3 regions of the Lysinibacillus sp. NPDC094177 genome follow, and region 3 is predicted to be linked to each of the others. Evidence: riboswitches for the same ligand, from Rfam matches in the RefSeq annotation. Region 3 holds a riboswitch; each other region holds the start of a gene.

Region 1 (4,921 bases), on a different contig from region 3:
GGAGATAATGATATCGACATGCTGGAGCAGGTTGGCTTTGGTATTGCGATGGGCAATGGTAGTGAAGCATTAAAAAATGTTGCTGATTATGTAACGAAAAAATCAACTGAGAATGGTATTGATTATGCTCTTCGTGAGCTACAAATAATTTAACTCCTTTCAGCAGATGTCTTTTGACCGAAAGCAAAGCGACAGGTACAGATGTCTTTTGACCGAAAGCAAAGCGACAGGTACAAATATTTTTTGTACCGAAAGCGAAGCGACAGGTACAGATGTCTTTTGACCGAAAGCAAAGCGACAGGTACAGATGTCTTTTGACCGAAAGCGAAGCGACAGGTACAGATGTTTTATGTAACGTAAGTGAAACGGCAGTTACAGAAGTCTCCCACTTCAATAGGTGGTGAGATGAATGTGGTTTTAAGTCACTTTTCAGCGGGTGTCCAAACAACCCCTGAAATAGAGGAACTCAGTCTAAGAACGCCACGTCCTGTGGCGACGACTGAGTGACCAACATCATGCTGTTGCTGTCGCTTCGTTGCACTACGCTTTCGCGCAAAAGACATCTGTTGCTGTCGCTGCGTTAGCACTACGCTTTCGCACAAAAAACATTTGCAGGCCTAAGCACAAAGCCGATTCCGGACGCAATTATGCCGAGGCATAATTGATTGGAGAAAACTGTATTAAATACATAACACTCATAATGTTGTTTCCATTGAGTTATTATAAAGCTAACTATTAAAAATTATTACGTTTTAGGTGGGATGGAATTATGGCGCATCATGTGCAATCTCTTATTGAACATTACGGATATTTTGGCATCATTCTTATCCTAGTTGGAGGGATTGTTGGGCTACCACTTCCAGATGAGATATTTTTAACATATGTAGGGTATAGTGTTTATCGCGAAACTCTAGCACATATCCCAGCTTTAATCAGCGCTATCGTAGGTGCGGCAGGGGGAATTACCCTGAGCTACTATATAGGTTATAAATTCGGGCTTCCTTTATTGCAAAAATACGGTTCGAAAATCCATATTACTGAACAGAAAATTGATTTTACTAAAAAGTTATTTGCGAAAATAGGTCCAGGATTATTATTAATAGGATATTTTATTCCTGGTGTGCGTCATCTAACAGCATATATTGCGGCTATTAATAATTATCCTTATAAAAAATTTGCTTTCTTTGCATATACGGGAGCAACTATATGGACATTTACTTTTATTACCTTAGGAACGATACTTGGAGAGAAATGGCGTTATGTTGGGTTATATGTATCCCGTTACAGTGTTTATCTTATAGTATTGTTCATATTAATAATGTTGATCGTTTATTTTGTTTTCAAAAGAAGGAATACAGCGAAATAAATTATTTTCATGAAGAAAGGTCTGATTCTATATTTATTGAATCAGACCTTTTGCTATATTAAGGTAATATTGCGAATGAACGGACAGGGAATCCAGACGCTTTTTCAGGCTTTGGCACAATATTGAATATAGCGGCCCCTTTTGGAGGTAGTTTATCCAAATTTGTCATAAGCTCAATTTGGTAAGTATCCTTCTCTAGCACAAAATATTCACCGTCTAACTTACCGTTTTTACGAAAATCTGCTGCTGAATCCGTGTCAAAAGTTTCGTGGCCAATAGCACTTACTTTTCGTTCGTTGAATAAAAATTGTAACGCTTCTAATCCCCAGCCCGGAATATGATTATTACCATCAGCGTCCTTATTGCTGAAAGACTCTTTATCTGGCCAACGTTTACTCCAATCGGTACGCAGCGCAACAAAGGTATCTGCTTCAATTTCTCCATATTCAGCTTCAAAGTCAAGAATATCTTGAATACTTAACGTGTAGTCGTTATTAATTTCGGCTTCCTTCGATTTATCAATAACGATTAGTGGTAGCACTAGTTCTTTTAGCTCCAATTCTTCTAAATAGCGTGTATCTCGCACAAAATGAATAGGTGGGTCGATATGTGTTCCGTATTGCCCAGGGAAAGTGAATTGTTGTGCAAAGAAGCCATCGTCATGCGAAAATAATGTTTCAAATTTTGCATCGTCAAACATAAAGAAATGAGGAGAATTTGGACCAAATGTATGTGTTAAATCGACCCATTCTTTCGATTTCAATAGTTGAATTGCTCGTAAAAGTTCGTTTGTCATAATAGTTCCCTGCTTTCTTTTAATTTTTTTGAATGCAACAATAAAAAAGAGTCCTCCTTGAAGAAGAGGACTCTTGTGCAATGCAACATAAGTAAGTCTTCTCATCTTCAAGGCTGAATTTTGCCAATTGGAATTAGCACCATACCTATAGGCTGGTTGCTGAGACTTCATAGGGCCAATCCCTCCGTCTCTCTTGATAAGAAAAAATAATATAAGAATTTTCAGAAATAACAATTACAAATACTTTAGCATATTTATTTATAGTTTACAAGTTCGATAGGGATACAAGGTTAAAATTCATAAAGATGCTAAAGGCAAAAAAAGTGGCCCTCTTCAAAGGACCAACTCTTCACCAACCCAAAATTAATGTTAGTTTACAACAGCTACTTTCAGTAAATGTTATACGAAATCCATCTGGTGTATAGGTAGTTTCGTATTTTATAGTAATGCCTGTTGACGCAATTAACTTTTCAACTTCTGTTTTCTTTGATTGTTGTGCCGCGTCCATAAGATCATGTGCAAATTGCTCTGATTCATCAATTTTATCCGTAAGTAATTGTGCTTGCTGCATAATATCCTTGATCCGTTTCGCGGAAGTCTTCAATTTCTTTGTATTGACGATTGGAAATGGACTTCTATTCGTTGGGTTTGTCGGCATTGCTAGATGGCTAGAAGGGTGTTGAATTGTTGGCTGATTTGCCATTACCCATGCCGGATAATAATTAGGATAGACAAAATACGGATAAGGATTGTAATACAACTAAATTCCTCCTATCCTATGCTGATACCTTATATTATGTACAACAAAGCCATTTGTTGCTGCCGCTACGCTTTCGCACAGAAAAGCCATTTGTTGCTGCCGCTTCGCTTTCGCACAGAAAAGCCATTTGTTGCTGCCGCTTCGCTCCAGGGTCTCAACTATGACTAATCCCTGAGGAGGTACCCGTTGATAAAAATTGAAATTGTTCCGATAAAACGAGAAAAGATTCCGATAAAATGAGATTTTGTTCCGATAAATCTTCAAAGTTTGTTTCTATCAAAGAGTAACCATAGAAATGTAGTAGCTGCAGCAATCATCACCATGCCGAATCCGTATATAGGAGTATGAGCTAATGATTGATGACGAATGATGAATCCTCCGATGTATGACCCTAGAAAAATGCCAATGTTAAAAGCTGAAATGTTTAATGCTGAAGCCATTGAAATAGCTGATGGTATATACTTTTCTGAAAGCTGAACGGCATAAAGCTGTAATCCTGGCACATTCATAAACATAAATAGCCCCATCATAAAGACCATCAATAATCCAATGATTGATGATTCCAAAAAGAAGCCGATGCCGAGTACTGCCAATGCTAAGCCGATAAAGATAATAAAAATAGAACGTAAAGGGTTATTATTCGCAAAACGACCACCTAATGTATTACCGATGGCAACACAAATACCATATACAACTAAGATCACGACAATTGCCTTTGGTGAGTAGCCCATATACTGCTCTAAAATAGGAGAAACATAGGTGTATACAACGAATGCGCCACCATACCCAATTGCAGTAATAAAGAGGATTAATAACATTCGAATATTCCCTAATACTTTACCAATATCTCGAATGGATATTGGATTACCTTTCGATAAGTGACTTGGCACGAGCAGGGCATTACTAATTAATCCAATGATGCCTATGAGAACAATGAAAATGAACGACATTCGCCAATCAGTTACTTGTCCAATAAAAGTTCCTAGCGGGACACCAGTGACAGTTGCTAATGTTAGCCCTGTAAACATAAAAGCTATTGCACTTGCTCGTTTATTAGGTGCCACAACATCTGCAGCGATAACAGAGGCAATAGACATAAACACGCCATGTGCTAATGCTGAAATAATACGGCCGGCAATTAGTAATGAGAATGAGGGTGCTAGAGCTGCAAGTAAATTCCCGATAATAAAAAGTACCATGACGAGCAATAACACATTTTTGCGACTAAGGCGCGATGTTAATGCTGTTAAAAGTGGTGCACCAATAGTTACACCTAGTGCATATATGGATACGGTTAAGCCCGCAGTACTTAATGTTATATCAAAATCTTTTGTAATTAATGGAAGTAATCCGACGCTTATAAATTCTGTAGAGCCGATACCAAATGCACTGATGGCAAGTGCGAGTAATGTTAGTTTGGCATTCGGCACTTTTGTATCTTTCATTCTAATAATATCTCCTTTGATTTTTTGTATAGTGTATAGTAATATTCATACATACCAAAAAGTTCGTAGGGTACTTTTAGTTACTTTTGAATATTACAGGGGGTTTACAATGAAAAAAGTTTATAATATTGGTGTTGAAGCCACTCTTGAAGTCATTGGGGGCAAATGGAAACCTATTATTCTTTGTCATCTTAACCACCATGGTCAGATTCGTACGAATGAATTTCGCCGATTGATTCCAGGCATTTCGCAAAAAATGCTAACAAGCCAATTGCGTGAATTAGAGCAGTCTGGATTAATTAATCGCAAGGTGTTCAATCAAGTACCGCCGAAAGTTGAATATTCGTTAACACCTTATGGTCAAGAAATGGACCCTGTGCTGAACATCCTTTGCACTTGGGGTGAAAAACATATCGAAAAGCTACAAGATAAAGGTGAAGATGTACTGTTAATGCAACGTGATGAAGATATCGCGATGATGCATACATCTTAAATAGATTGGTAAGAGACTGTCACGAGAAGAAAATTAGACAGTCTCTTTTACGTTTACATAG
Region 2 (4,921 bases), on a different contig from region 3:
CTTCAGCTTGTCGATTCATCCTGTGATGAGGAACTGTTGATTTTTCACGGAGAGTGGCGACTCCTGCGGGATGAGCTTGCGCTGAAAGCTCCGCAGGAACGTAGTGACGAGGAGATTAAAGCCAGCCCGCGGAAAGCACCAACTCGAAATGAAAATCAAGATACAAATTATTTAGTATTTTTTCTATTGGTGACAAGATGAAAAGGTATGTAAGCTTTATAACTTACATACCCTTTTTGATAAATCGGAAAGGAGTTCACAAAGGATGTTAGCCTAAAATCATCGCATCCATGCGATAACGGCTAACTGACCTGCATCAGTGCTGCTGCCGCTTCGCTTTCGCGCAAAAAACATCTGCAGGCCTAAGCACAAAGCCAATTCCGGAATCAATTATGCCGAAGCATAATTGATTTATTTAACTGGTACAACTGAGCCTTTCCATTCTTCAAGAATGAAGTCTTGGATTTCTTTAGATTTTAATACTTCTACTAATTTTTTAATTTCTGGTTTTGTTTCATCACCAGCACGTACAGCGATAATGTTTACATAAGGAGATTCTTTATCTTCTAGAGAAATTGCATCTTTCAATGGATTTAGTCCGTTGTCGATTGCGTAGTTAGAATTGATAAGAACTGCATCACCTTCATTATTTTCATACATTTGTACAAGCATTTCAGGCGCTGTATTTGCATCGAATTTGAAGTTTTTAGGATTTTCTTCAACATCTTTAAGTTCAGCAGATGTTTTATCTACTCCATCCTTAAGTTTAATTAAGCCCTTAGCTTCTAATAATGAAAGCATACGCCCGTGATCTGCAACAGAGTTAGAAAGTAAAATTGTTGCACCCTCTGGTAAATCCTCAAGAGATTTATATTTTTTAGAGTAGATACCGATTGGTTCAATATGAATACCACCAGCGTTTACAAAATCATAACCCTTTTCTTTAATTTCTTTCTCTAAATAAGGGATGTGTTGGAAGTAGTTTGCATCAAGATCGCCAGATTCTAAATCTTGGTTTGGTAATACATAATCTTGATATTTTTCAATTTTAAGATCGATACCTTCTTTAGCTAAAATTGGTTTTGCTTTTTCCAGAATAACCGCATGAGGTGTATTCGAAGCACCTACTGTTAACGTTACTTTTTCTTTACTATCATTAGATGATGAGCCTGAGCTTGTATCTTCTTTTTTACCAGCACCACAAGCGGCTAAAGCTAGTACTAATACTGATAAAAATAATCCTGCTAATAACTTCTTCATTTTATTACTCTCCCTTTTTTCCTATTTAAATATGTTAGCGGTATAAAACCGAGATAACCTCTTAGATGTTCGTAACGGAATACTCTTTTTGTCACTACAATTTTTATTAGCGCCTCATTAGCGTTTATCTGTTTTGATCGTAATCATGTCGCCAATCCATTGAATAACAAATACAACTATTAAGATTAATATAGTCGACATTAAAGTTACATCTGTGCGATTACGTTGGAAACCATCTAAGAATGCTAAGTTTCCTAGACCACCTGCACCGATAATACCTGCCATCGCAGTATAGCCAACAAGTGCTACAGCCGTTACAGTAATACCAGAAATAAGCGCTGGTAACGATTCTGGAATTAATACTTTCCAAATAATCGTTGACGTTTTGGCACCCATTGAACGAGCTGCTTCAATAACACCTTTATCAATTTCACGTAAAGCAATTAATACCATTCGTGCATAGAATGGTGCAGCGCCAATAATTAGTGCTGGTAAAGCCGCATCTGCGCCACGAATTGTGCCAAGTAAAAATTTCGTAAATGGAATTAATAAGATAATCAAAACGATAAATGGAATCGAACGGAAAATGTTAACGATTGAGCCGGTTAAAAAGTTCACAATTTTATTGGCCCATAGTTGGTTAGGACTTGATAAAAACAATAAGATTCCAATCACTAATCCAAGTATAAATGTGATAACCGTAGAAATTGTTGTCATGTACAATGTTTCATACGTAGCGTCCCACATTTTTTCCCAGTCGACATTCGGAAAAAGACTAGTTAGCATTTGCAATCACCTCCGTTTGTACTTCGACTGTATTTAAGTAGCTAAGTGCAGCAGCAACATTGGCCTCTGACCCATCAATTTGCACAATAAGTGTACCGTACGCGCCATTTTTCGTTTGCGAAATATTACCATGTACAATACTTACTTCTACATCAAACTGTTTCACAAGATGTGAAATGACAGGCTGCTCTGTTTTTTCTCCTACAAAGATTAGCTTAACAAGTTGTCCATTAGGATAATTTGCTTTAATTTGTGCCACGGTTTCCTGTGTTTCCTTCGTATCTGTAATTTGAGAAACGAATTTTTTCGTAATGGCCGCTTGCGGAGTTTGGAATACTTGTAATACTTCACCACGTTCTACAATTTCTCCAGCTTCCATAACCGCTACACGATGACAAATTTTGCGAATAACGTGCATTTCATGTGTGATTAACACAATCGTTAGACCTAATCGTTCGTTAATATCGACAAGAAGATCAAGGATAGCATCTGTTGTCTCCGGATCGAGTGCAGATGTTGCCTCATCACATAACAATACCTCTGGGTTATTAGCAAGCGCACGAGCGATACCTACACGTTGCTTTTGCCCCCCGGATAGTTGTGATGGATACGCCTTAGCGCGTCCATCTAGACCAACAAGTGTTATCAATTCTTTCACACGTGCTTCACGTTGTGCCTTTGGAACACCTGCTATCTCTAGTGGGAAAGCGATGTTTTCCGCAACGGTTCTAGACCAAAGTAAATTGAAATGTTGGAAAATCATACTGACCTTTTGTCTAGCATCTCTGAGCTTTTGCCCCTTTATGGATGAAAATTCTTGATTGTTAACTGTCACTGTACCAGATGTAGGCTTTTCTAAACCGTTTAACAAGCGAATCATTGTACTTTTACCAGCGCCACTATAACCGATAATGCCAAAAATTTCACCTTTATTAATAGAAAGGTTGACGTCTTTAACTGCAGTTAATTCGCCATTCGTAGTTTTGTATTTCTTCGTAATATTTTGAAGATTGATCATAGCGAATTCTCCTTTTCTTATATAAAAAACCCCTTCACTTATAGACAAGTAGAAGGGGTCACGTAAATTATACGCTAAACCGTTCTCTCATCTTTCAAAGATAAATCTTTGGGTGATTTGGCACCTTTTCACATTGTGATGGTTGCCGGGCTTCATAGGGCACTTCCCTCCGCCGCTCTTTATAAGAGTTCGATATATTTATTGTTTTTTAATATATTTGTTACTTTACCACGCGATTAATATTCAGTCAATTAGTTTTTTAACAATTCGTATAAATATGGTACGGATTGAAAGGCATAAACCTTTTCTGTCACTTCTCCGCCTTCACATACGAGTAAACATGGTACACTTTCGATTTTATGAGCATAAGCTATTTGCTCTATAAAATTAATATTCGCTTTGCCGACTTGTAGCTGTGGTAGCAATTGCTCAATAACCGTCATCATTTTCGATGCAACTGCACACGTTCCACACATTGGCGTATATAAATAAAAGGCAGCCTTTTCACCTGACTGGACAACCGCGTCCCACTGCTCTTTTGACCATTCTTCCATCATTTTTCACGCAACCTTACAAAATATATTCATTATGGATTGAGAAGTGTGCACGAAGCAATATCGCTGCTAACACCTTCTTCGGAGTTGTCTCAACTTCCTTATATGTTGGCATCGTACGTAAATGCTCAGCCTCTGGATAATGTCTGTCCATTAATGCTCGTAGTTTATCACCCGATGTATCTGCATCAAAAAACGTATAAAGCTCACAACCCTCGTATGGATCAAGTAGCTCTTCTAATTGATGCACACCAATTGTACCATTCGTACAAAGTATTTTAACATCTTCATTTAAAATAGGTTCAATTTGAAGCTTATCCGATCGGCCTTCGACAATTAAGCATTTTCCCTCGACCATCACGCCACCCCCATTTAGACATATCCCTTATAATTCATTATATCAATAAACTTTATCGTTGATACAGTTAGACACCTATTGATAAAGGAATATACTTGCATTCTTCTCACTGTTATAGTAGCGGGATGAATGAAGATAATAAAAAACGTCGGTAGTTTCCGACGTTTTTCTAATTCAGGCTTGTCTTATTCTGCAATCATTTCTTCGTATTGCTCAGCTGTCATAAGCTTTTCAACTTCTGATGCATCAGCAGGCTCTACAACGATCATCCATGCTTTTTCATATGGTGATTCATTAACGAATTCTGGGCTATCTTCTAAATCTGCATTTACTTCAACTACTGTACCTGAGATTGGTGCGTATAATTCAGAAACTGTTTTTACAGATTCAACGCTACCGAATGGATCATCAGTTTTGATTTCGTCGCCAACTTGTGGAAGTTCAACGAAAACGATATCTCCAAGTTCAGCTTGTGCGAAATGAGAAATACCAATACGTACTTTACCATCTTCTACTTTTACCCATTCGTGCTCTTCAGAGTAACGTAAGTCTTTAGGTGTGCTCATGCATTAACCCCTCCATAAATATGTAATATATTCATTTTCAGTGTGCCATACTTCTTCTATAAAAACAAGGATAAATAGGGTTATTTCCAAGCTTGCTCAAAATCTGATTCTCTAAACCCTAAAGTAACTTTTTTTCCATCGGTTACAATTGGACGTTTAATCAGCATACCATCTGAAGCAAGCAGTTCAAGTTGCTCTTCTTCAGTCATTTCAGCAAGTTTATCCTTCAAGCCAAGCTCTCGATATTTCATACCAGAAGTATTAAAAAATTTCTTTAAAGGTTGTCCACTAGCTTGCCATAGGTTTGATAATTCGTCCTTTGTAGGCGGTTGTTCGACAATGTGTACCTCTTCGTATGATACCCCATTGTCATTTAGCC
Region 3 (4,921 bases):
GTGTAAAGTTTAATGGTGCTGCTTATGGGTTATCTGCATTTAACTCAACAGGTGCGGACTATGCAGAATACTTTGAATGGAAAGATGGTAACCCACGTAACCATGATAGAGTAGGGTACGTTGTAACTCTTGATAAGGGCGGAATACGTAAAGCCACAGCAAAAGATAACTATTTTCTAGGCATTGTCTCTGCTAATCCTTCAATCATTGGTAACTCGCATCAAGATGAATGGGCAGGTAAGTATATCACTGATGAGTGGGGACGTATTAAATATGACTGGGTTAAATTAGAAATACCTGCAGTAGATGATGAAGATAGTGCAACAATGGAAATAAAAGACTGTTATGTACCGTTAATCAATCCTAACTATAATCCTGATGAAACGTATAAACCACGTGAAGAACGTCCTGAGTGGTCACCAGTTGGTATAACAGGACAATTGTTAGTACGTGACGATGGTACACTATTCTCTAACAACTTCGCTAAAGTAGGCAAATTAGATGGTGAGTTAACTTTATCAGAAGAGCCTACAAATATGCGTGTTATGGAACGTGTTGCTAGTAATATAGTAAGAGTATTTATTAAATAATCGTTCCATATTGAAACAAGTACATTGTAACCTCGAGTGTAGGGGTATTTGACTTACAGTGGTGTAAAGTTTTTAGCTGGAGATTATGATCCACCTACAAAATCTAATTATATTTTATTTTCGTGAAACTTTTATTCTCTCAAAGCGTATGTAAAGGTAATTTTATTTTAGGAGGAAAAGAAATGTTTACTGAAAATATGACATATTGGGATATGAATAGAATTTTGCTGGATATAGAACATGAACGAAATTTAAAAGTAGTTGATCTAGTAGAAAAACATGAGTTGAGTAAACAAGATATTGAGTTATTTTTAGATGCATATCTTAATGAGTTTAAATTAGACGAAGGAGATTTAAACAATATAAATAAAGTTGCTCCAGATATTTTTGATCTTTCTTCAATTTTACAACATATGAGGACTAATGAGTGATAGTTCCATATTGTTAAATCCGAAACTGAAAAGTAAAGGGGGTGATTATAGAATGAATATAAATGCTCGATATCCTGACATCAGAAAAACAATTAACTATGTATTGTTGATAGTCCTAGTTGTTGCATTACTTGTTTTTATTATTTCCTTTCGGAACTTAGGGGGTTCTGTTTTTGAATGGGTTCCAATGGTGACAAAGTCATTATCTAACGGAAATACAACTGTAGGTTATCCATATACAGTAAATACAGAGGTAGTTAATTCTAATTGGTGGCATCAGTCACTAATCGGAAGTTTATGTGTAATGCTTTTTTCAATGGGGAGTTTGTGGATACTTAATAAAAATAAATTTTAATAGTGTAATGGTTCCATATTGTTCAGTAAGCGCTACTCACATCGGGTAGCGTATTTTTATTAAAAAAGTAGTGTTCAAACGAATCACTATAAAATAAAGACAATCAAGAGTGACAACTTGAACAAATCACTAGAAAATTTATCCCAGTAAAAGCTTCCATAAATTATAACTTTCTGTATAATAAAAATGTGTATAATTACCTATGAAAAGGAGATTTTAATTTATGTGGGGTTGGCAACTTATTCCAAACGGACTAGGCGGGTTTAATTTAATTCGTGGTGGTTCAGCATTTATTGGTGGTATTTTGGGTGTGGGCGCTGTTGTTCTTGTTTTGGGGGCTTTGATATCGCACTTTTTAGATTCCATTTACAAAGACTATGGTGGTGTAATTTGCATTGTATTCATAGCTACTTCTATTTTATATTTTATTCAACAGCTAATTCAAAAATCCAACGAAGCAACCAAGTTATCTTACTTTCTTAACTTTATAGTTGCTCCAATCTTTGTTATTTATTTGATTGCTGCTCTCTTATATATGATTCCTGACCAAGCCGAATACGACTTCGGTTTTATTGGAAACATTTTATTATTACTAGTTATTGTGGGGTCCCCAGTCATAGCTTATTTTGGAGGGACGATTATCACCTACATCATTACGATTATTGCAAGGGCTATTCCTATAAAGTTTAACAGTAATTCTAATGCTTAAAGCAAATAAAAGATTTTAAAAATAGACACTTAAAAAGTGTCTAGAGAGGGCTACTTGCCTTCTTTTTTATTTGTAAATGCTATACACTTCTTTTTTTCAGAAGTATGAGTTACAATGAAAATTACATAGACTTAATAAGAAGCGTAAAGATAAATAACTAAACTGTAATTCCTCTTAAAACATAATGACATGCATGATTAATAACGAAATATTCTATGTATTATTGATATTCTTAATTGTTCATGTTACAATTCTATTTAATTAAATAATCTTATCATGAGAAGTTGAGGGATTTGGCCCGATGACGCTTCAGCAACCTCTAACAAAAGTTAGAAAGGTGCTAATTCCAGCAAAGGATTTGTCCTTTGAGAGATAAGAGTGAACGTGGAAAAATCCTTCTCATTCTATCTCATATGGAATGAGGGGGATTTTTTAATTTTATCGTTTGATATTTGAGCTTTGCGCAGGGCCCGTGCATTGATCTTAAGGCACTAATTGATTCTAACAGAGAAAAATTATTGAGAGGGGAATGCAAGATGCCAATTAATATTCCGAAAAACTTACCAGCTGGAGAACATTTACGTGAGGAAAAAATCTTCGTAATGGAAGAGGATAGAGCAAAAACCCAACAAATTCGTCCGTTAAATATATTAATTTTAAATTTGATGCCTGAAAAAGAAAAAACAGAGCTACAATTACTTCGTTTATTAGGTAACACACCGTTACAAGTTAATATTACGTTTTTAAATACAGCTACGCATGAATCGAAAAATGTCAGTAAATCACATTTACAGTTATTTTACACGACCTTCAATCAAATCCGTCATCGCCGCTATGATGGCATGATTATTACAGGTGCACCAGTTGAAAAAATGGCGTTCGAAGATGTGAACTACTGGCAGGAAATTTCAGAAATAATGGATTGGTCTAAGCAAAACGTAACATCGGTTCTACATATATGTTGGGGTGCACAGGCAGCATTATACCATCATTACGGCATTGGGAAAATTGAGCTTTCTGCTAAATGCTCAGGTGTATATTCTCATGTTATTACGGATTTAACAGTGGATTTAGTACGTGGCTTTAGTGATTTATTTACAGCCCCACATTCACGTTACACATCTGTATCAATCGACGAAGTACGCAACCACCCTGATTTACGATTACTATCTTATTCAGAAGATGCTGGTGTTTTCATTGTGCAATCTAAGGACAATAAAAACATTATGATTACCGGCCATCTTGAATACGATGCGACAACTTTAGCAGATGAATATAGTCGTGACGTTGCGAAAGGATTAGATATTGAAGTACCAGTGAATTACTTCCCACATGATAATCCAGCAAATGAACCGATTAATTCGTGGCGTGCCCATACACATTTATTATTCTCGAATTGGTTGAACTACTATGTATACCAAGAAACACCATACGAATGGGATTTCGTTGATGAGATTGAATATCATATTTAACACTGTAGCAATTAAAAAAATGATGACCTTGATATTTCAGGGTCATCATTTTTAACATTATGCTGTTTAATTTTCAGATGAATTTTTATTTCTATCACTGCTTGGAGTATTACCAGTATCGCTATAATTCTGTGTTGTATTGCTGCTACTATCACTTTGCGGAAGATTTTCGATATTGTTACTACTTGCAATTTGAGTAGTGTTTCCAGCATTGTTATTACTATTATTCTGCATAGAATTTTCGTCATTGCTGCTATTTTCATTTTGAGCACAATTATCGTAATTACTAGTACTTTCATTTTGAGTGGCACTTCCGGCATTGCTACTACTTTCATTTTGAGCACAATTATCGGTATTACTATTACTTTTTTGTGTAGTATTCCCGTCATTGTTGCTACTATCACTTTGAGTAGAATTATCGTTATTACTAGTACTTTCATTTTGAGTGGCACTTCCGGCATTGCTACTATTTTCATTTTGAGCACAATTATCAGTATTACTATTACTTTTTTGTGTAGCATTCCCGGGATTGCTATTACTATCACTTTGAGTAGAATTATCGTTATTACTAGTACTTTCATTTTGAGTGGCACTTCCGGCATTACTGCTATTAGCACTCTGTGTAGAATCACCGTTATTATTTTCACTTTGTGTAGCATTTCCGGCATTGCTACTGTTATCACTCTGCGAAGAATTCCCGTTATTACTTCCATTTTCATTCTGTGTACTACAATTACTTTGTGTGTTATTTCCTTGATTACCGTTAATTTTGCGAATTTTCGCGACGAGTAGTAAAACTAATGGTAATAAAATCGCGAAAATAAAGGAAAAAATAGGCCAGGTTTCTCTATTGTAAATATCTGAATGAATGATACTAGGATGAACAATTTGTGAAAGTCCAAGGATAATCATTCCAAATGGGAAAATAAGGGGTCGATGATTGTTAATTTTACATATTTGTGCGATGCCGATGACCCCAGCGTAAAAAAACATAAAGGTTTTAATATAAATTGATATTATCCACATTGCTGCCATAATAACTTCAATACGCTGCAAAAAATTCCCGATTGAAATTCTTTGAGCTAATGAATAGCTGGGAAATGTCCTAGAAGCAGTATTTGCCGGACCTAGGACAAGGATTGCCAGTGTAATGATAGCAATTAAGACAATCCCTCCAAGAATTGTGCCAATGTAAAAACCTTTTTGTGCTGATTCATGGATGTTAACATTAGAAGGAAAAATCATTAATAATATGACAAGTGGGAATGAAAAAATACTTATTAATCGAATAATACTAAAGAATAAAGATTTTACTGGTGCTTCCATTATTGGCTGTAGATTTTCAATATGGACGGATGGTGAGA

The links. Region 3 has a riboswitch for S-adenosylmethionine ahead of metA (homoserine O-acetyltransferase MetA). Riboswitches for the same ligand answer to the same signal wherever they lie in the genome.
Region 1: it holds a riboswitch for S-adenosylmethionine, as region 3 does, so the genes downstream of both, ACQKNC_RS12470 (cyclase family protein) here and metA (homoserine O-acetyltransferase MetA) in region 3, are expected to answer to the same signal.
Region 2: it holds a riboswitch for S-adenosylmethionine, as region 3 does, so the genes downstream of both, ACQKNC_RS21500 (methionine ABC transporter ATP-binding protein) here and metA (homoserine O-acetyltransferase MetA) in region 3, are expected to answer to the same signal.

What each region holds. Positions count from the first base shown of each region.
Region 1 covers NZ_JBNNTW010000006.1:160,964-165,884, reverse strand. Annotated here, with positions in the region: gene ACQKNC_RS12480 (Cof-type HAD-IIB family hydrolase) at 1-153, shown strand, start outside; gene ACQKNC_RS12475 (DedA family protein) at 770-1,366, shown strand; gene ACQKNC_RS12470 (cyclase family protein) at 1,425-2,162, opposite strand; SAM riboswitch class I at 2,261-2,365, opposite strand; gene ACQKNC_RS12465 (hypothetical protein) at 2,512-2,922, opposite strand; gene ACQKNC_RS12460 (MFS transporter) at 3,183-4,367, opposite strand; gene ACQKNC_RS12455 (winged helix-turn-helix transcriptional regulator) at 4,477-4,860, shown strand.
Region 2 covers NZ_JBNNTW010000022.1:25,787-30,707, reverse strand. Annotated here, with positions in the region: gene ACQKNC_RS21510 (MetQ/NlpA family ABC transporter substrate-binding protein) at 412-1,260, opposite strand; gene ACQKNC_RS21505 (methionine ABC transporter permease) at 1,378-2,046, opposite strand; gene ACQKNC_RS21500 (methionine ABC transporter ATP-binding protein) at 2,036-3,064, opposite strand; SAM riboswitch class I at 3,149-3,252, opposite strand; gene ACQKNC_RS21495 (thioredoxin family protein) at 3,316-3,618, opposite strand; gene ACQKNC_RS21490 (toprim domain-containing protein) at 3,635-3,976, opposite strand; gene gcvH (glycine cleavage system protein GcvH) at 4,162-4,542, opposite strand; gene ACQKNC_RS21480 (arsenate reductase family protein) at 4,623-4,921, opposite strand, start outside.
Region 3 covers NZ_JBNNTW010000005.1:160,015-164,935, reverse strand. Annotated here, with positions in the region: gene ACQKNC_RS10605 (peptidase G2 autoproteolytic cleavage domain-containing protein) at 1-590, shown strand, start outside; gene ACQKNC_RS10600 (hypothetical protein) at 773-1,021, shown strand; gene ACQKNC_RS10595 (hypothetical protein) at 1,074-1,376, shown strand; gene ACQKNC_RS10590 (hypothetical protein) at 1,600-2,085, shown strand; SAM riboswitch class I at 2,354-2,464, shown strand; gene metA (homoserine O-acetyltransferase MetA) at 2,622-3,557, shown strand; gene ACQKNC_RS10580 (endospore germination permease) at 3,624-4,921, opposite strand, start outside.